Regions from separate parts of the Brevibacillus sp. FSL K6-6036 genome, predicted to be linked through region 4. Evidence: riboswitches for the same ligand, from Rfam matches in the RefSeq annotation. Region 4 holds a riboswitch; each other region holds the start of a gene.

Region 1 (5,102 bases), 990 kb from region 4:
AAAAAAGCCGGGAGCGCGATCAGCTCCTTCTCGCTTATCTGCGGGGGGAGCTTGGCGCTGAGGAGACAGCGCGATTGAGGCAGCGTCTCGCAGACGACCCGGAGTATGCGGAGCGACTGGAGGAGCTTTTGCTGGGAGGCGGGCTGATGCAGACAGAACCGGAAGACAAAGCCGCGGATTTTTTGCCGGAGGAGAAGCAGCGCTCCATCATCCGCTGGGGAAAGTGGAAGAGCAGGCTGTCCAACGCCGCCTACACGGTGGGGATCTCGCTGCTGATCGGCTTTGTCCTGTTGTTTGTCAACTATTGGATTGGCCGGTCGCTGTATGAAGATATGTTTCGCGTCTCCAAGGATTTGGTGAATTTCACTCAGCCGGGGATCGTAGCAGGCAGCAGCGGCGCGCAGGTTGGCCTTTTTTATGGCAGCATTCAAATGGAGCTGCGCGAAAAGGTGGGGGGCGACCGTCAGCAGCCAGGGTATTTCGAGACTACGAATGTGTTTACCAAAGTATCCTCCCGCCCGGTATGGAACGACGGCGTTCGGAAGAAAAATCTGTTTTTCCTGTTCCCGCTTCAGACGAAGCTGCAGGAGGATACCTCTTTCAGACGCGAGCCCGCGTGGAAGACGCTTGAAATGCTGCCGGAGGGGACGGTATCGCAACTGGCGATTTCCTTTGACCGGTTTATGAGCCTGGAGGAAATGTACGCTTTCCTGGCTCCGTATAATTTGGACCTTACCTGGCTGGCCGTGGATACCGGACAGGAGGTGCTGCATGAGGATGCCAAAGAAGGCGTGCTGCTGCTTTCGGCCGGTGACGTCTGGGGTTTTTCCGAACATGGGCTGGACTATGGACCGGGACCGATTCAGGTAAATGGCGAAGCAGATCGCCGCACCCGGGCGTACGTGGAGGAGATGAAATACCTCGCCGAGCAGGAGAGGCTGAGCAGATCGATCGGACAAAGCCTGTTCAACAGCAGATCAGGATTGAAGATCGACGAGCGCTATCGGTATTTGGAGAAAAACGGTATCAAAACGTATGGAATCGTCGTCACCGGTCCGACCAAGGAACTGCTCAAGCTGAAGCAGGAAGCTGCCATCACCGCCGCATTCGTAGGACAAATTGACTGGTGGAACTGGAATCGTCCGAGTGCAAGCGGACAGCAAAACAGCTGGTAAGGCCGAGGATCAGCCGACTGGCAAAAAACAAAAAAGAGTGTTGACAGCGTGCATAGCCGCGTGTATGATTCAAACTAATCAAAACAGCATACGTTGGATACCTTATCCAGAGAAGGTGGAGGGACTGGCCCGATGATACCCGGCAACCGACACAGCGCTTGCCTGTCAGCTAGACTGACGGCGCGATTGCAAGCGATGTGCACGGTGCTAATTCCTGCAGAAGCAAAAGTATTCTGGAAGATAAGGGGGAGACGACACGCCCTGCCGCGTACGTATACGACCTCTTTTCTTCGGGAAAAGAGGTCTTTTTGCATGTCTGGCTGCAAAAACGGCTTGATCGGAGGCGCAGCCTGCAACATACCGTGCGGAATTATCCCCTGCTGAATGGGCCGGGAAAGCCGCTGGAAAGATCCAAATCGATTCACGTGAGGGGAGAAACAAGTTATGGCTTATCGTGCTTTGAGTGAACAAGAAGCAGTACAGTATGTAAAAGAGCTGCCCGGCCTGTTTGAAGCAGGGGCTATCCTGTCCTCCCGCGAGATAGGCGACGGCAACCTGAATCTTGTCTTTCACATCCGCGATGAAGCGACCGGCAAAAGCGTGATTGTGAAGCAGGCTCTGCCTTATGCCCGCGTCGTAGGCGAGTCGTGGCCGCTGACGCTTGATCGCGCCCGCATCGAGAGTGAAGCGCTGCGCATCCAGTACAAATACGTTCCGGACCTCGTGCCGCAGGTGTACCACTACGATCAGGAGCTTGCCTTGACCGTCATGGAGGATCTCAGCGATCACATCCTGATGCGCAAAGGATTGATCGAGGGGCGACGCTATCCAAATTTCGCGAAGCAAATCGGACGTTTCATGGCCCACACGCTCTTTTTCACGTCTGATCTGGGAGCGCATCCCTACGAGAAAAAAGCGCTTGTCGGAACATTCTTGAATCCGGAATTGTGCAAAATTACGGAAGACTTGGTGTTTACCGATCCTTACGAAAATGCGCCGACCAACAGCTTCAACCCGCTGATTCGGCGGGAAGTGGAGGAAATCTGGAAGAACAAGCCGCTCAAGCTGGAAATCGCCAAGCTGAAGTACGATTTCCTCACCCGTGCAGAGGCGCTGCTGCATGGCGACCTTCATACAGGCAGCATTTTCGTCACCGAAACCTCGACCAAGGTCATCGACCCGGAATTCGCTTACTACGGCCCGATCGGCTTTGACATCGGCGCGGTAATCGCCAATCTGCTCCTGAATTATGCCGGCCAGCACGGACTGGAGAAGGATGGAGGAAAGCGGGAGTCTTATCGCGAATACCTGCTTACAACTGTCGAAGACGTCTGGAACGAGTTCGTCTCCCAGTTCGTCCAGCTATGGCACAAGCAGGCGAAAGAGCGCAGCGCACATGTAGAAGGGCTCTGGCAGAGCTACGTGAAGCGGTTGATCCAGGATACGGCCGGGTTTGCAGGCTGTAAAATCCTTCGCCGCGTGATCGGGCTGGCGGGTGTCGCCGATCTGAACAGCATCAGCGACGAAAAAACCCGTGCCGAAGCGGAACGGCTGGCACTGCTGATCGGTCAGGAGCTGATCCTGAAGCGGGGCGGCATCGAAGATTCGACCGACATCACAGACATCGTTCGCAATGCGACAACAAGATTTGATCAGGAGGCAGCAGCGGTATGACCACAATTCATGAAGCATTCGCACCTGTAAAGTGGGAAGGAGACTCTCTTCTTCTGCTCGACCAGACGCGTTTACCGGTAGAAACAGTCTTTCTTTCCCTCCATACGTCTGAGGAAGTATGGGCGGCAATCCGCCACCTGCAGGTTCGCGGCGCCCCTGCGATCGGGATGGCTGCGGCATACGGGCTTTACCTCGGCGTGCGGAACAGCGAAGCGGCAGATTCGTCAGCCCTCTGGAATCAATTGCTCGAGCAGGCTGACTACCTGGCGACAGCACGCCCTACAGCGGTGAACCTGTTCTGGGCGATCGATCGGGTCAAAGCACGCGTCCAGCAGGAGGGAGAAAAACCGGTAGACGCGTTGAAAGCGGCGGTTTTGGACGAAGCTCTCGCGATACAGCGCGAGGATGCCGAAGTATGCCGGACGATAGGCGAACACCTCCTCACCTTGCTGCAGGATGGAATGGGCATCCTGACCCACTGCAATCCAGGGGCGCTGGCTACCGCCGCTTACGGGACGGCGACAGCTCCGCTCTATCTGGCCAAGGAACGCGGCTGGAACCTGAAGGTATACGCTGACGAAACGAGGCCGGTGCTCCAGGGAGCGCGGCTGACCGCCTACGAGCTGCAGCAGGCGGGAATCGACGTCACGCTGATCTGCGACAACATGGCGGCCATGGTGATGGCGCAGGGAAAAGTGCAGGCTGTCATCGTAGGAACCGACCGCGTAGCGGCGAACGGCGACGTCGCCAATAAAATCGGAACGTATGGCGTTGCCGTGCTGGCGAAAGCCCATGGCATCCCGTTTTACGTGGCTGCACCGCTGTCGTCTGTCGATCTGGAAACGCCGACGGGAGCGGACATTCCGATCGAGGAGCGTCCGGCGGAGGAAATCACGCACGGCTTGGGCAAGCAGGTGGCTCCGGACGGCATCAAGGTCTACAACCCGGCATTCGACGTAACGCCAGCGGAATATATAACGGCAATCGTCACCGAAACCGGCATTTTCAAGCCGGAAGATATCCGCAATTCCAAGCAATAAATCGTGGCTGTATAACAAAAGCGCCCTCGGGCGCTCTTTTTCACTTTTGAAGAAGGGGAGAGATGACATGAAGGTTATTCCGATAACGCAGCATGCAGCGTTGAGGCGCTTGGAGCTTGCCGATGCAGAGGAAATGTTCTGGCTGACCGATACCAATCGTCTCCATCTGCGCGAATGGCTTCCGTGGCTGGATATCGTCACAAACGTGGCGGATACCAGAAGGTTCATCTCTGCCACTCTGGATCAGGACAGCCGCAGGCAGGGCACCCATTTCGGGATTTGGTACAACGGTCGTCTGACAGGAACAGTGGGCGTACATCATATCGACTGGACAAACCGGAAGACGTCCATCGGGTATTGGCTCGGAGCCCAGTACACCGGGCACGGACTGATGACGGCCGCCGTCTCGGCCTATCTGGATCACTTGATCTTTGGCGAGTGGGACTTGCAAAAGGTCGCCATTCACGCCGCTACCGAGAACAAAAAGAGCAGGGCCATTCCGGAGCGCCTCGGGTTCAAGCTGGAGGGAATCCTGCGAAGCAACGAATTTCTCTACGATCATTACGTCGATCACGCCGTCTACGGCATGCTGGCGTCAGAGTGGCGTTGAGTCCTTCAGTTTTTTGCTGCCGATAGAAAAAGCTGGATTGACAAGAAATTTTGTGTAAACTACCATGAAGATATTGGAAAAGGGATTGCGTATATCGCATCCCTTTCTTTTGATCGACAGGGTCAAAGTCGTCCCTGTTGATAACCGGATTACGGAGGCTCCGCCACAATCATGGCGGAGCCAAGTTTTCTAATAGGATAAGGAAGGAGGGACGGACGGCGTGGATATTTTGCGGCAATTGTCCTGGTTTTTCAGAAAATATTGGAAACGATATACAGTAGGGATTGCTTTTCTGTTTTTGATTGATCTGCTCATGCTGTGGCCTCCCCGGCTGATCGGGCAAACGGTGGATCAAATCCGCAATGGATCGCTGACGACATCTGGATTGGCGACGACGATTGTCACGCTGCTTTTGATTGGCCTTATCTTGTACGGGCTCCGTTTCTTTTGGCGGTACCTGCTGTTCGGCGGTTCGCTGATGCTGGAGCGGACGCTTCGCGAGCGGCTGTTTGGCCATTTGACCCGGATGTCGCCGTCCTTTTACTCGCGCCGTCGTTCCGGTGATTTGATGGCGCTGGCTACCAACGACATTCCCGCAATCGA
Region 2 (5,102 bases), 2.5 Mb from region 4:
TGCATCGTTTGGCAGAGCAACGGTTGCACCGTCAGCGAGTTCATCCACGCTTTTTACTTTTTTGGAATATGCGCCAAACGGCTCGATATGAACAGGTACTACTTCTACCAGGTTCATGTTTTGTCCTTTGTTGAAATCATCGAGGTACGGCTTGTGCTGGAAGAAATTGGCGTCCAGCTGCTTTTCATTTACTTGCACGTTAGGTTGAACGTAGTCGGTAAATTCTTTGACTTCCAGAATTACGCCCTGCTCCTTCAGCTTCGGCGCGACGAACTTCAAAATCTCAGCCTGCGGGACCGGCGTTGCGCCCACTTTCAGCGTTACTTCTTTTTGCTCGCCTTGGGAACCGCCGGCAGACGGCGCGGGAGCCGATTCATTTTGGCTGCCGCAAGCAGCCAGAGACAGTGCCAGTACAGTGGACAGTACAGATACGACCAATTTCTTCACAGATGATTTCCCCTTTCTATTTTGAACATTCTCTATGGACAAGATCCTACTTCCGGCTGAACTTGATGACGAGCCTGTCGCCCACCATCTGCAGGATCTGAACCAACACAAGCAAAATACATACCGTCACGACCATGACGTCTGTCTGGAAGCGCTGATACCCGTAGCGGATCGCCAGGTCTCCCAAGCCTCCGCCGCCGATGACCCCGGACATCGCCGTGTAGGACACGAGCGACACCGTGGTAATCGTAATCCCGGCGATCAGCCCCGAACGGGATTCCGGCAAGAGCACGCTGCGGATAATTTGCCAGTTGGAAGCACCCATCGATTGCGCCGCTTCAATCACGCCGCGATCAACCTCGCGCAGGGAGGTCTCCACCAGTCTGGCGAAAAAGGGAGCCGCCCCGATCACCAACGGAGGAATCGAGCCCTTTACCCCGAGTGAGGTGCCGACGAGCATTTTGGTAACAGGAATCAGCAGGATCATCAGGATGATGAATGGCACCGAACGCAAAACGTTTACGACAAAGGATGAGATCGAATAAAACGCGCGATTCTCCAAAAGCTGGCCTCTGGATGTGAGAAACAGCAAAATGCCCAGCGGCAGCCCGATAACGACGGTAAACAAGGTGGAAAAGCCAAGCATCGTCAACGTATCCTGCGTTCCCTTCCAAATTTCCGCCCAGTCTATATTTTTAAGCGTGAATCCCATTTTAAATCACCTCCACTTCCAGGCCGCGCTGACGAAGCGTATCGACAGCTTTCCTGTTCTGCTGCGCATCCCCGCCCAACTCGATCACGAGCTGGCCATATGGGGTGTCTTTCATACGCGAAATGGTTCCTTGCAGGATACTGAACACCGTACCGGTTTCCTGCATCGTTTGGAACAGAATCGGCTGGTAGGTCTGTTCTCCGAGGAACGTGACACGCAGGATCGTTCGGTCGCCTGACGCCTTTTCATGAGCGACGGCAGCCCGCAGCTCGCTGGAGTCTGCTACTTGTTCCACGAACTCCTGTGTCGTCGGGTGCTGCGGCTTTAAGAACACATCCAGAACATTGCCCATTTCCACAATGTGCCCCCCGTCAATGACACCGACCCGATCGCAAATGGAGCGGATGACATGCATTTCGTGGGTAATGAGGACGATCGTCAAGCCCAGCTTTCGGTTGATGTCCAAAAGCAGCGCCAGAATGGAGTTGGTCGTCTGCGGGTCCAAAGCGGATGTCGCCTCGTCGCACAGCAGCACCTTGGGGTCGCTCGCCAGCGCCCGGGCAATGCCGACACGCTGCTTTTGTCCGCCCGACAATTGTGACGGATACTTGTCGCGATGCTGTTCCAGCCCTACCAACGCCAGCATTTCCTTCACCTTTTTGTCGATCTCCGCCTTGGGCCGCTTGGCCAGCTTGAGCGGAAACGCAACGTTCTCCCCGACCGTAGCGGACGAGAGAAGGTTGAAGTGCTGAAAAATCATTCCGATATGCCGCCGCTGTTCCTGGAGCCTGCCTTCATCCAGCTTGGTCAGATCGACCCCGTCTACAATAACGCTGCCCGCTGTCGGACGTTCCAACAGGTTGATGCAGCGAATCAGCGTACTTTTGCCGGCACCGGAATGTCCGATGATGCCGAAAATTTCCCCCTTCTCGATCGAGAGGTCAATTCCGCGCAGCGCAGGTGTTTTATGGCCTTTTACAATGTAGTCTTTTTTCAGATTCTGCAACCGAATCATCCGGTTCACCTCCCATTACAATCAACAGCCCCTTTTTCATCAGGCGAAAAAGGGGCTGCACCGCATTATACGATCGCATTCACCCTTCTCATCTGTCAAGATTCTACAATCTTGTAGGAATTGGCACCGCGCCACCCATCAGAATCGATGAGCCGGTTGCCGGGCTTCATAGGGCCTGTCCCTCCGCCGCTCTGGATAAGAAGAATTCTACGTATATTTAGTTTGAAGAACTTTATTTCTTTTTATGATACAAAACGGATTATATGCTATACCAAAATAGAAAGTCAATGGGCAATTAATCCAACACGCCGTTGCGGACAATTTCTACATCGATGTTGTAATCGAAGCGGGACTTCCTGTACATCTCATGCCACTGATCGTGAGACAGCTTCCGCGCCCCGCGGAATTTTGCCCGGTATAATTCCCCGAACCCAAAGGGGTCTACCTCCCATTTTTGCATTTTGGCGACGACCTTGGCCAAATCCTGCTTCATGTTTTCAGACAAGGCCTGCTCCATTTTTCTGAGTACCTCCGGTTGTTCTATTTTTAACGGTATTGACATTTCCAGAATGCGTGTCCGTACTTTCACATCGACCTTGTAGGTCAGTGGATTCGTACTGACAATATCGACGTGGGTCTTGCTGCTCAGCGTATCAAATACCATTTGGATGTCAGGGCCGGTTGTGTTCTTCTTTTTCGGCTTTACCCCCATCCTCTCCGGATCTACCGACGTTTCGTACGTTCCCGCTCGATAAGCATCATGAACTAGCTTGATGTGAAAGGCTTCCTTTGGAGGAATCCAGCCGACATATTTGTCCTTGTGAAACAGAGCCACGCCTTTGATCCTCACCTCATCCCCTTTCCTCTCAAGAAAAGGGACGTAAGGGTCGATTCCCTCGCTGAAGTAGGAGCGGTAAAACTCATGGAGAGTAGGAGACGGAATTTTGTCATCCTCTACGTTGTGCCGGATCAATTGGTAGAGGTAAATGCCAATATTGCCTTCCTCTTTGAATTTGTACGTCAGCAAATCGTAGGTTTGGCCCTCAATGACACTTAAATAAACCCGGCTTCCAATCGAGGGGTCGCGGTACAGAGTGTCCACAATGCTGCCTATCCCTTTTCTGGCCAGCTCCTCGCTGTACATCGCGACCCGAAGCTGCCCGCCCAGCACTTCTTTGTCTGACTGCAGGTTGGCCTTGTCGCGAATGCCCTTGCTCGTCAGACTGATGCCGGACATCACCTGCACTTTTTCTTCAGCCTCGGGATTGATGGAGGGCATCACCACCGTTCCGCGTATGTTCCCGTCCTTTAACAGGTCATATCCCGCCACCGTAATCATTCCAAGCTCATCAAAAATTTGCGTCCTGATACAGCCGCTGAGCAGAACAGAACATAGAAGGAGCACGGCTCCCGCTCTCAGGAGCCGCTTATTTCCGGATCTCGGCACGATGAATCCTCCCTCCTGTTCCACCGCCGTTTGATCAGAACTCCCAACAATAGGACATAAGGGTAAATCACAGCCATGTACAAGCTAACGTACGACATGCGATCGATGATGTAATTGGCTGCATGTCTCGAGACAATTGCATCGCAATAAAGATGACCGCGCCGATGATGTACAAAACCCGCTTCTGGTTCCAGCCAAACATTCTTTTGCACCCCCTGGAGGCGGACCACATATACAGCATGACGTTGGGCAGGATGATCAGCATCCACAGGGAGATGGCAAGGTACTCGAACCGCTCCAGAAACGGGAAATACACGACGGTCTTGATCTGCAGCGTTGGCCATATCGTTCGTATGAGCTGGCCTTCGCTGAAGAATATGAGCGAGATGATCATCAGGACGACGTAGATGAAATTGGTAATGAACGCTCCCCACTGGGCATGCCGATGCAAACGCGTTTTATCTCCGACGTAGGGGTAAATCGAATACAACACTTCATACCCGACGGAGGTAAAGGCCATGATCAGTGCCCCCTTTAGAAGCTGCTTGAAATCTGCCTCCATAACCGGCAAAAGATAGTGCCAGCGGGCGTATTCCAACGTGAAGTAGAGATCAAAAAAAAGCCAGATCGTGATAAACACCGAAATGATCGCGTAGCCGGTAATCACCCGAATACCACCGAGGACAGTGTACATCGCAAGAAATAACAATATCGAGCCAAGTATCCAGATCGGAATCCCTGGAAAAATCCATGATTGTACGACTTCTATGTACCCCCGCAGGATGACCATCGCCATTGCGATGAAGTAGAGGATGTACAGAAGGCTGAATAGGTTGCCGATGATTTTCCCGTACACATCCCGATGTATCCCGAATAAATCTGCGGACGGGTAGTGCCTCAGTGTCCGGCATATGATCCAAATCGTAAGATGCGACAGCAGTCCCGCGATGGCTACGGAAATCCATGCGTCATGGCCGGATTCGGCTGCGACCACCCGCTGATAGCCTAATATTCCTACCCCTATTTGCGTCGACATGACAACGAAGCCGGTCATGTAAGGAGCTATGGTCGTCGTTGGTTTGGGCTGAACATTGATCTTCATGGCTCCTCCCTACTCATCTTCATCAAAATTATGGATTTGGCGTGCTCGTTGCTTGTTGTAGCGATAAGGCTTGCCGTTTTGAAAAAACTCGAGACGTTTGGCAAGGAACGCAAAGGGAGCCCGGATGAAGCTGTTTTTCCAGTCGATGAGGCGAACCGGATAAAGCGGGGAGAGGTACGGTCTTCCCAAGCTCGTCAGCCGCAAGAGATGGCTGATGAGGAAGCTGACCGCCATCATGATTCCGATCAGACCAAGCAGCCCCGCCATCAAAATGATGGGAAAGCGAATCACGCGGATCGTAGAGCCGATCACGTAGCTGGGAGCGATAAAGGATGACAAGGCTCCGAGCGCAACAATGATAATCAAGATGTTGCTGGTA
Region 3 (5,102 bases), 1.3 Mb from region 4:
GAGTTTACTGGATCATTTATAGATGGGGAACCAACCTATCTAGAATTTTGCGATAGTTTTTCAGTTAGAGTTAAGATAAACGGAAAGTGTTTAAGGGACCTAATATATAACTTCTCACCCATATTTGAAATTGAATATGTTGGAGAGTTATGTATTGGAAAATCCCTCCTGGATGTTGTTGGAGATATAAATCCGGAGTTAACAATTCTTCCTCCTGATGATGATGCACCAATTGTTGCAGTTATTGATAGTGGGATTCAAGAAGGCCACAAATATATAATGCCCGCAATTCTTAGTGATGACTCAAAATGTTATGTCAAAGGAACAACTTCAGTTGCCGATGAAGTAGGAAATGGGGGCCACGGAACAAGAGTTGCTGGAGCAATTTTGTATCCTTTTGAAATTCCTCGGTCGGGTACATACAAATTGCCGTGCTTTATTCGGAATGCACGTGTTTTAGATGAAACTAATGGACATTCTATTCAAAGTAGTGTCTTTCCTCCCCTTATAATAAAAGCTGTTGTTAAAGAGTTTGCAGTGGACTCTACCAGAAAAACAAAGATTTTTAATCATTCTGTTGCTGAAATTAGCTCATGTGAGATTGAACATATGTCACCATGGGCTACTGAAATTGATATGCAAAGCTATGAGCATGATGTTCTATTTATTCAAGCTGCAGGAAATGTTTATGATACTACTATAAAAGAATTATACAACGAGGGGAAATCATATCCGAAGTATCTATTCGATGAGAGATCACGAATCGCAAATCCAGCACAAAGCATGCAAGCTCTTACTGTTGGTTCCATCGCGTATCTAAATTATGAAACGGAAGACTCTATAAGCATTGGTGGGGAAAATGAGCCTTCGGCTTTTTCACGATCTGGTGCAGGGATTTGGAATTCAGTAAAGCCAGATGTAGTTGAATATGGTGGGACTTGGGTGAAAAATAAAGAGGGTCATGATATACGACTTACTACACCATCAGATGTTTGTCCCGAATTGGTTAGAGTATCACCAGAAGGGTCTGCGTTCTCTAAAGATGCAATAGGAACATCATTTTCAACTCCAAAAGTTGCATATATTGCTGCTGAAATCCAAAAACTTTTTCCTAACTCTCCGGCGTTGTTGTATAGAGCTTTGATAGCACAGTCTGCTAGATGGCCGATTAGTATTAATGATAAATTTGTAAACGCACAGGAAATTGTTAGACACGTTGGTTACGGACTACCTAATGTAATTAGAGCTACTCAAAACGATGAATATCGTATTACTTTGGTAACAGAAAATACAATGTATATTTCAGAAGGACAGGCTCATATTTTTAAGATACCTATCCCAGAAGAGTTATATGCTATTGGTGAAGATTATGATGTTCGTATAGACGTAACTTTATCTTACGTAGCAAAGCCAAGAAACACAAGACGAACACTTAGTAGATACTTATCTACTTGGCTTGACTGGAGATGTAGTAAGATTGGTGAAAGAATTGATTCATTTGCAGAAAGAATTCTTAATACAGGTGCGTCTGTAGATGATGATGGAAATTTTAATTGGGTAATTGGTGAACAGAGCAATTATGGTCAAGCAAAAGATTTTTCTCGCTCTTATAGTACTTTGCAAAAGGATTGGACTATAGTTAAGTCAAACCAGTTAACTGATAGTTTCTGCATCGCTGTTCGCGGACATAAGGGCTGGGATTCGAATGAAGCCGCAAGATACTCTTTAGTAGTTAGTTTTGAAGCTATAAATCAGGATATACAAATTTACGAAATGATACGTAATCTTGTTCAAGTCGAAATTGATAATCTGGAACAGGAAATTGAAGTGGAAGACAGGCTGCAAGAGTAAATTACCGCGGAACCTCTGCGGGCATGATTTAATGATGAAGCCACATGGTTTCATTAAAAATTTTTGCAATTATTCCCGCTATACCACGTTACGACATAATATCTCCGTGTGGAATAACGAATAATTCCCCTGTCTCCTCCATATATATCAGTGATGCCACTATAGAGGGTGTGAGTTAAATAATAACTTTGCCGTTATGGTAACTAGTGGCGAAATATGCTATTAGAAATAGTTTTATAACAATAACTATTCGCATGCTCTAGTCTTTTCGTTGACGGGAGTATGCTTTTGTTTTATAAAACTTAAACTGATAACCTATTACAGTAACGAAAACAGGTTTAGTGGAATAATAGTTTCATTCAACTAGCGAGTATCGATAGTTAAATAGTGGTAGCCACAGCATCGGCAATCTAGGACTTTGTTTTTCCGTCTTAGTCTGCCGCTGTTGCTTTTATATGAGAGAATTCTAAAACCATTTAATCCCCCCAACAAATAAACAAAAATCAAATGCACTAAAACCACATTGACATATCCAAGTAAAATGATAAGATAAAAAAGAATTTAGTGAATGAAATTTAACTTCATAAAACATTCTTATCGAGAGTGGTGGAGGGACTGGCCCGATGAAACCCGGCAACCTTGGTCTGATGGACCTTACGGTGCTAAATCCTGCGGAGTTATTCTGAGAGATAAGAAGGTGGGAACCGTACAAATCGCCCCTCTTCTTTCTGGAGAGGGGCTTTCTGTATGTATAATCCACAGTATTCATATTTATTTACTTAGTATTGCAATTGCACAAAGGAGGAAACAACGTGCTTCATTATGCGGTCAAGCGAGGCTTTCTCGTGCTGGTTACGCTGTGGATCATTGTCACGGTGACGTTTGTGATCATGCACCTGATTCCGGGCGACCCGTTCGCGTCTGACGCCAAAATGCTTCCGGAAGAAGTCGTGAAAAACATGCGGGCCCAGTACAACCTGGATGAGCCGATCCCTATGCAGTACCTGCTCTATCTGAAAGGCTTGGTGCAATTTGACCTGGGGCCGTCCATCCAGTCCAAGACAAGGGACGTGAACACGCTGATTGCGGAGGGCTTTCCCGCCTCGGCTGTTCTGGGGCTCCAGGCGTTTCTTGTCGCGCTGGCAGGTGGGATCACAGTCGGAATCGTCGCGGCGCTCTACCAAAACCGGGCGTTGGATTTTCTGTCCATGTTCGCGGCCATCGTCGGGATTTCCGTCCCCAGTTTTATTCTGGCACCGCTGTTGATCAAATACATGGCGGTCAAATGGGAGCTTTTGCCCGTCGCGGCTTGGGGGAGCTGGGAGCATTCGGTTCTTCCGACGCTTGCGCTCGCCATCGGGCCGCTTGCCATTATCGCCCGATTCGTACGAGCCAGCATGCTGGAAGTCTGGCAGCAGGAATACATAAGCACGGCGGAGGCGAAAGGGCTTGGCACCTTTTCCATCGTCGTCAGACACGGGATGCGCAATGCCATACTGCCGGTGCTTACCTTTGTCGGTCCGCTGTTTGCCAACCTGATGACCGGAACCTTTGTGGTGGAAAAGATTTTCGCCATTCCGGGGCTTGGCAAATACTTCGTGGAAAGTATTTTTAACCGCGATTATCCGGTCATTTTGGGAATGACTGTGTTTTACAGCTTTGTGCTCATTTTTACTTTGTACATCATCGACCTGCTGTACCGGGTGATTGACCCGCGCATCAGATTGACGAGCGGAGGGAGATAGCGTTATGGCCAATCAGGCAACACAACTGGATTCGCTGTTTCGACCTGTCGACCCAAGCCGGCTTGCCGGGGAAGAGCGGGAACGTCCCAGCCTCGGGTATTGGCAGGAGGTATGGCAGCGGGTATGCCGCAACAAGCTGGCGATGCTCGGGTTCTTCCTGCTCGCGGCGGTGGTGGCGCTCTCGATCTTCGGACCGATGCTCGTTCCTCACAGCCCGCATGAGCAGTCGTTGACGCAGGGGAATCTGCCGCCCTCGGGCGAGCACTGGTTTGGAACGGATGACCTGGGCCGGGACATGTGGGCGCGTACCTGGATGGGCGGCCGCATCTCTTTGTTTATCGGTGTGGTGGCGGCGGCCATCGACCTGGTAATCGGTGTGTGCATCGGCGGCATTTCCGGATACATGGCAGGAAGGAGCAGGCTGGGTGACCGAGTGGACAACATCCTGATGCGGCTGGCTGAAATTCTCTACAGCATCCCGTATCTGCTGGTGGTGATCCTGCTGATGGTCGTTCTGGAGCCGGGACTCGCCACGATCATTATTGCGCTTTCGCTGACCGGCTGGGTGGGCATGGCCCGCCTGGTCAGAGGACAGCTCATGCAGATCAAGCGGCAGGAGTTTGTGCTGGCGGCAGAAAAGCTGGGCACCTCCCATGCCAAAATCATCATCAGGCATCTGCTGCCCAATACGATTGGCGTGATCATCGTCAACCTGACCTTTACGATTCCGCATGCGATCTTCGCCGAGTCGTTTCTCAGCTTTCTCGGTCTGGGCGTGCAAGCGCCGACGGCCAGTTGGGGAACGATGGCCAACGACGCGCTGGCGGTTGTGCTGAGCGGGCAGTGGTGGCGGCTGTTTTTTCCGGGATTCATGATTTCGCTTGCCATGTTCGCGTGCAACGCGCTCGGGGACGGTCTGCAGGACGCGCTGGACCCGCGCATCAGGAAATGAGGGGGAGTTCATCATGAAGCCATTGTTGGAAGTAGACCAGCTGCGCGTCTCCTTTCGCACGTACGGCGGAGAGGTGCAGGCAGTGAGAGGGGTGTCCTTTTCCGTGAGGGAGGGAGAGACGCTGGCCATTGTCGGAGAGAGCGGCTGCGGAAAAAGCGTGACCGCCCGGGCATTGATGGGGATGATTCCGCCCCGATCCGGCCAGGTAAAGAGCGGCAGCATCCGGTTTCGCGGGCGTGAGCTGACCCGGCTGACGAAACAGGAGTGGCAGCAGGTTCGCGGCTCGCAGATCGGCATGATCTTTCAGGACCCGATGACCTCGCTGAACCCGACGATGAAAATCGGGACACAGATTGCCGAAGGGCTGATCAAGCATCGAAAGCAGACGAAGGCGGAAGCAAAGGAAGAGACGCTGAAGCTGCTGGAGAGGGTGGGCATTCCGGAGGCGGCGAGGCGGTATGAACAATATCCGCACGAGCTGAGCGGAGGCATGCGGCAGCGTGTCGGCATCGCCATGGCGCTGGCCTGCCATCCAGAGCTGATCATCGCCGACG
Region 4 (5,102 bases):
ACGAGCAGCGTCTTCGGGCTGTCGCTGTCAAAAGCCTTTACGTTGGGCATCAATTGGCTGAGCAGCTCTTTCGATTTTTCCAGTACGGCGGGGTCCGTCTCATTCAGTGACTTGCCCTGCATTTGATTGGCGATGCCGATCATCGAGCGGGCGTCATCCAGTACGACCAGCGATCCCTTCAACTTTGGGTTAAGCAGATCCCGGTAACCGGAAATGGGGATGGAAACCTTGTCCGCATTGACCGCAATCACGACATTTCCCCACATGTACGGCACAGAAAAAGCCCCCTCGGGATCAGAGGAGCGTTTCAAAAACTCCGGACCGACGTTTTTGATGTTGCTGATGCTGGAGTAGTCCAACTTTTCCATCAATTGCTGTTTGCGCATCAAGTCTACCATGTAGTCGCTCGCGACGGCAAGATCATAGCCCGAAGAATTGACAGACAGTTTGGCGAACATTTCCTCGTTCGAGGAGTAGGTGCTGATATTCACCTTTACGCCGTACTCTTTTTCAAATGCCTCCAGAACACTTGGCGGGATGTACTCCGACCAGATAAAGAGGTTGAGCGATTTGGACAATCCTGCCTGGCTGTCTCCGCCCGCTTTGGCAGCTTCATTTCCCGACGAGGGAGCGCCATTCCCCTGGACCTGCTGACCCGGCTGGACAGAGCTGCTTCCGCAACCAGTCAATCCGGTCAACAGAACCAGAGCAGCGACTAAGATGAGCATGAACAGGCTTGTCCGCTTTTTCTCCATCATGAGAGGTTTCACCTTCGTTTCATGTAGGATTGATGAATCGGAAGAAACGTACCCGATCTGTATTTAACAAAGATCGGGACAGCGGCAACAGCTGCCAATCCCGATCTTTTTCTATATCTCAAGTTACGTACTACGATATTTGCCTGAGAGGGGCAGTCTTCTCAATCACATCCCAAGTCATGCCGCGAGCCTTTAACCGCTCTAAAAAGGGGAGCGGGTCGATCAGCTCCGGCGGAATGCAGCCGGTCGTGGTCAACAATCCTTCAGCGATCATGTCGACAGCGACGACCGGCGGGATGCCTGTCTGCCAGATCGTTGCTTGAAATTCCGTCTTGTAGTAAACCTCATCGTGATTGGCGATCGTGTAGACGTAAACTTCTTTTCGCTTGTTGTTCTTCTTGCCTTTGACGAGTGCGCCGACGGAGGAGTATCCGTGGATTTTTCCGGCGAGATCGGCCGGTTTCGGCATGGTCGTCACGACTACATCGCGCGGCGCTACCTTGACGCCTTTGACCTCGATCTCTTCGTCGCTGTCCAGTCCCAGATAGCTCAGCACCTTGAGGGTATTCACAAAGTCGGGATGGAGGGCGTACTTGAAGTCCACGTATTTGCACCCTTTTGCGCGGCCAATCGTCTCGCCAAGAGTGGTCGCTTCTTCGTGCTCCACGTTGTAGCAGTCCAGCCAGCCGATCGGCTCGGGGAATTCGAACTCCTCTTTGTTGGCAAAGGGAGTAGGCAAGTATTGTTCACCCTTGTCAGCCGTCCAGAAGTTCGGTTTGGCCAAACACTCCTGAATGGCTGTCTGCGGACTGAAGAAGGAGCAGAAGCCGTCGTAGTCGACGACGGAATTGTCGCCGTCGCGAATCAAAATCTCATCGACTTCGTCCAACTGATCCACAGCGTACCGCGCCGCGATGTTGGAGAAGCCGGGATCGCACCCAAGCCCCATGATTCCGAGAATGCCTGCCGCTTTGAATTTATCGGTCCAGGCTAGCTGCTTGCGGAGCCATTGCGGGCCGCTGGAAGCCGTGTCGATATAATGGGTTTTCGTGTTCAGGCACGCTTTCATCACTTCAAAGTTGTTTTCCGGCAAGCCGATATGCAGCAGTACGTCAATGTCAGTCAAAATAGATTGGACGCTCGATACATCGCGTGCGTCGACACGTTTTACCTGGATTTCCACATCCGTCTCCCGGCGCAGCTCGGCAGCCAGCTCTTCAGCCGGGCCGATCGATATATCTGCCAGCACCAGTTTTTGCAAATACTTCGATTTCACGATTTCACACGCGCTTACTTGTCCTACACCGCCAACTCCTAAAATAGCGACTCGCATAGAGTCCTCCTTCCATTTTTGGAAAACGTTCTATCTTCGCATTCGAAACAGCCATTTCTGCAAATGCAGATCGATCGTAGCAGGAAATACCGCGACTTGTGTCGCAACATCGATTGGTTCACGCGGACGAAGTCTCATCCAAACACCCTCCTTCTGCACACGGGCAGATCATAGTAGAAACCGAAGCTAAGTGGGACGATCGTGGATCAAAACAGGCAGCAGCCTACTCAAAAAAAGCACCTCCTTCCTGCTGAAAAAGTCAGAGTGGAGCGTCTTTTATTCATGTATATTCGACGCACCCGACGTCCCATGCGAATGGAAAAAGGGAATTATACTCTGACTTTTCTGAAAATATATGCAAGAATGATACCAAATGACCGGCTGCTTCCTGTGCAGTATGAAGGAGCATCGGCAGTACCATTATTCTCACTATTGAGAAAGCAAAAACCAAAACAAAGTGCTGGAAATGTCTGTTGGTGCGCCATCACCTGCATGAGAACACCTTATTAAAAATGAGAAACCTTTCTTTTCAAAAATGAAAGGAATCGTCCGAAGATGAAATGTCGGAAATATCTGGTTAACGGCTCAAACCGAATTCCTTACAATGTTGCCAACAGGAAAATACTGTTCTTATCCAGAGAGGCGGAGGGACTGGCCCGATGAAGCCCGGCAACCGTCACGCAGTTTGTGACAAGGTGCCAATTCCTGCAGGACTGATGACAGTCTTGACAGATAAGAAGCGGGAGTACGTCCATTCCGGATGCCAACCTTCTTCTTAACGGGAGAAGGTTTTTTATTTGTATGATCAAATGTTTTTGAGTTATCGCAACTTCATAACTTCTTTCTTATCCAGAGAGGTGGAGGGACTGGCCCGATGAAGCCCGGCAACCGTCACGCAGTTTGTGGCAAGGTGCCAATTCCTGCAAGACAGCAGCAGTATGTCTTGGCAGATGAGAAGGAGGCCCCCTGTAGCTCGCGAGCCTTCTTCTTAAACGGAAGAAGGCCTTTTTTATGTTTGAAATGAGAAAAAGAGGTGGAGTACATGAGTGCAAGTGTGGTAAAAGTAGGATTGCTTGGCGTAGGGACGGTGGGGGGCGGCGTCTTGAAAACGATCCGCTCTCAGCAGCAAAAGCTGTCGGACAGGTTGGGCAGACGTGTCGAGGTGGTCAAGGCGCTGGTCCGCAATGCGGAAAAGCAGCGGTCTGTACCGATTGAGAACAATCTGATCACGACCCGGTTTGAAGAAGTGCTGGCGTCGGACGTGGACATCGTCGTCGAGGTGATGGGCGGCGTCGAGCCGACATACGGCTATGTCCGTGCACTGATTGAAAAGGGCTGTCACATCGTCACCGCGAACAAGGAGCTGCTTGCCAAGCACGGAACGGAGCTGGTGCGGCTAGCCAATCGGCACGGCGTTCAGCTCGCGTACGAGGCCAGCGTAGCCGGAGGGATTCCGATTCTCGGCGTGCTGCGCCAGTTTCTCCGGACTAATGACATCGTATCGGTCAGCGGCATTTTAAACGGGACGACGAATTACATCCTGACGCGGATGGAACAGGAAAAGCTTCCCTACGCCGAAGTGCTGAAGCAGGCGCAGGAGCTGGGCTACGCCGAAGCGGACCCTGCCTCGGACGTAGAGGGCTGGGATGCCTTGTACAAAACGTACATCCTCGCCCAGCTCGTATTTGGTGAATCGCTGCCGCTGCATGCAGCCGAGAGGCAGGGGATTGAAAAGCTGCATCTCGGACAGATCGGCCTCGCCCGCGAATTGGGGTACCGGATCAAGCTGCTGGCCAAGGCTTCCAAGGCCGGGGGCGGTCTACAGCTTTCCGTCCGTCCAACGCTTCTGCCGCTGGATCACCCACTCGCGCAGGTGCAGGATGCCTACAACGCCGTGCAGGTGTCGGGCAATATCGTCGGCGACCTTTTGTTCATGGGCAAAGGGGCAGGCGAGCTTCCGACAGCAAGCGCTGTGGTGGAGGATCTGGCCTATTTGCTGACCCAGCGCTTCACTCCTCAGCCGGTCTGGCAGGAAAGCGAGCCGGCAGGCAATCGGGAAGCCGGGGAGAAGCGGTGCTTTTGCTATCTGGAAAGTAAAGCGTTGCGGGGAACGCCTGATCAAGTCACGCATTTTTTGGATCGGGCAGGAGTTCTCGTGGAAAAACAGCGAATACAATATGACTGGGCGAGCGTCTTGCGCATCGGCATGATTGCCAGCGGTTTTGCAGAGGAGCACAAGAAGGCGCTGCACCGCGATTTCGGCATCAGGGCGGAAGTGTTTCCCGTGTTGTGAGCGGAGACGGCCCAATGCTTCGGGATATAGACCGCATCCGGTTTCACCCCTAATAGAGGAGAAAAAGGGTGCCCATATCCCGCGGTAGAAGGAGGAAGCTCATGGATAAAAAGTATGTGCTCGCAATCGATCAGGGGACGACCAGTTCCCGGGCCATCTTGTTCGACAAGCAAGGAAGCATCGTCGGGATGGCCCAGAAAGAATTTCCCCAGCTCTTTCCCCAGCCAGGATGGGTAGAGCACAATGCCCTGGACATCTGGTCATCGGTCGTCGGCGTAATCGGCGAGGTTTTGGCCAGCCACAATGTTTCGGCGCAGGAAGTGGCAGCCATCGGGATCACCAATCAACGCGAGACGACCGTGGTGTGGAACAAGCATACCGGAGTGCCCATCTATCACGCAATTGTCTGGCAGTCGAGACAGACAGCGGGAATTTGCGAAGAGCTCAAAAGCAAGGGATACGACCCATTGTTTCGGGATACGACCGGTCTGCTGATCGATGCTTACTTTTCGGGCACAAAAGTAAAATGGATTCTCGACCATGTGGAAGGCGCCCGCGCTTTGGCGGAGCAGGGCGACCTCCTGTTCGGAACGATTGACACGTGGCTGATCTGGAAGCTGTCCGGCGGCCGGGCGCATGTGACCGACTATACCAACGCGTCGCGCACACTCATGTACAATATTTTTGATTTGAAGTGGGACGATGAGCTGCTGGCTCT

Evidence for each region. Region 4 has a riboswitch for S-adenosylmethionine ahead of NST37_RS15875 (homoserine dehydrogenase). Riboswitches for the same ligand answer to the same signal wherever they lie in the genome.
Region 1: linked by a shared signal. The riboswitch ahead of mtnK (S-methyl-5-thioribose kinase) and the one ahead of NST37_RS15875 (homoserine dehydrogenase) in region 4 are both predicted to bind S-adenosylmethionine.
Region 2: linked by a shared signal. The riboswitch ahead of NST37_RS02905 (methionine ABC transporter ATP-binding protein) and the one ahead of NST37_RS15875 (homoserine dehydrogenase) in region 4 are both predicted to bind S-adenosylmethionine.
Region 3: linked by a shared signal. The riboswitch ahead of NST37_RS22030 (ABC transporter permease) and the one ahead of NST37_RS15875 (homoserine dehydrogenase) in region 4 are both predicted to bind S-adenosylmethionine.

The regions. Positions count from the first base shown of each region.
Region 1 is NZ_CP150173.1:4,144,560-4,149,661, reverse strand. Features, by position in the region: gene NST37_RS20605 (anti-sigma factor) at 1-1,175, shown strand, start outside; SAM riboswitch class I at 1,275-1,422, shown strand; gene mtnK (S-methyl-5-thioribose kinase) at 1,620-2,849, shown strand; gene mtnA (S-methyl-5-thioribose-1-phosphate isomerase) at 2,846-3,889, shown strand; gene NST37_RS20590 (GNAT family protein) at 3,957-4,499, shown strand; gene NST37_RS20585 (ABC transporter transmembrane domain-containing protein) at 4,720-5,102, shown strand, end outside.
Region 2 is NZ_CP150173.1:532,436-537,537, reverse strand. Features, by position in the region: gene NST37_RS02915 (MetQ/NlpA family ABC transporter substrate-binding protein) at 1-447, opposite strand, end outside; gene NST37_RS02910 (methionine ABC transporter permease) at 494-1,159, opposite strand; gene NST37_RS02905 (methionine ABC transporter ATP-binding protein) at 1,161-2,174, opposite strand; SAM riboswitch class I at 2,260-2,376, opposite strand; gene NST37_RS02900 (Ger(x)C family spore germination protein) at 2,470-3,621, opposite strand; gene NST37_RS02895 (GerAB/ArcD/ProY family transporter) at 3,689-4,723, opposite strand; partial or broken gene NST37_RS02890 (spore germination protein) at 4,733-5,102, opposite strand, start outside.
Region 3 is NZ_CP150173.1:4,474,589-4,479,690, reverse strand. Features, by position in the region: gene NST37_RS22035 (S8 family peptidase) at 1-1,851, shown strand, start outside; SAM riboswitch class I at 2,443-2,547, shown strand; gene NST37_RS22030 (ABC transporter permease) at 2,664-3,596, shown strand; gene NST37_RS22025 (ABC transporter permease) at 3,601-4,548, shown strand; gene NST37_RS22020 (ABC transporter ATP-binding protein) at 4,562-5,102, shown strand, end outside.
Region 4 is NZ_CP150173.1:3,157,946-3,163,047, reverse strand. Features, by position in the region: gene NST37_RS15885 (spermidine/putrescine ABC transporter substrate-binding protein) at 1-758, opposite strand, end outside; gene NST37_RS15880 (saccharopine dehydrogenase C-terminal domain-containing protein) at 889-2,091, opposite strand; SAM riboswitch class I at 2,719-2,830, shown strand; SAM riboswitch class I at 2,934-3,048, shown strand; gene NST37_RS15875 (homoserine dehydrogenase) at 3,134-4,384, shown strand; gene glpK (glycerol kinase GlpK) at 4,486-5,102, shown strand, end outside.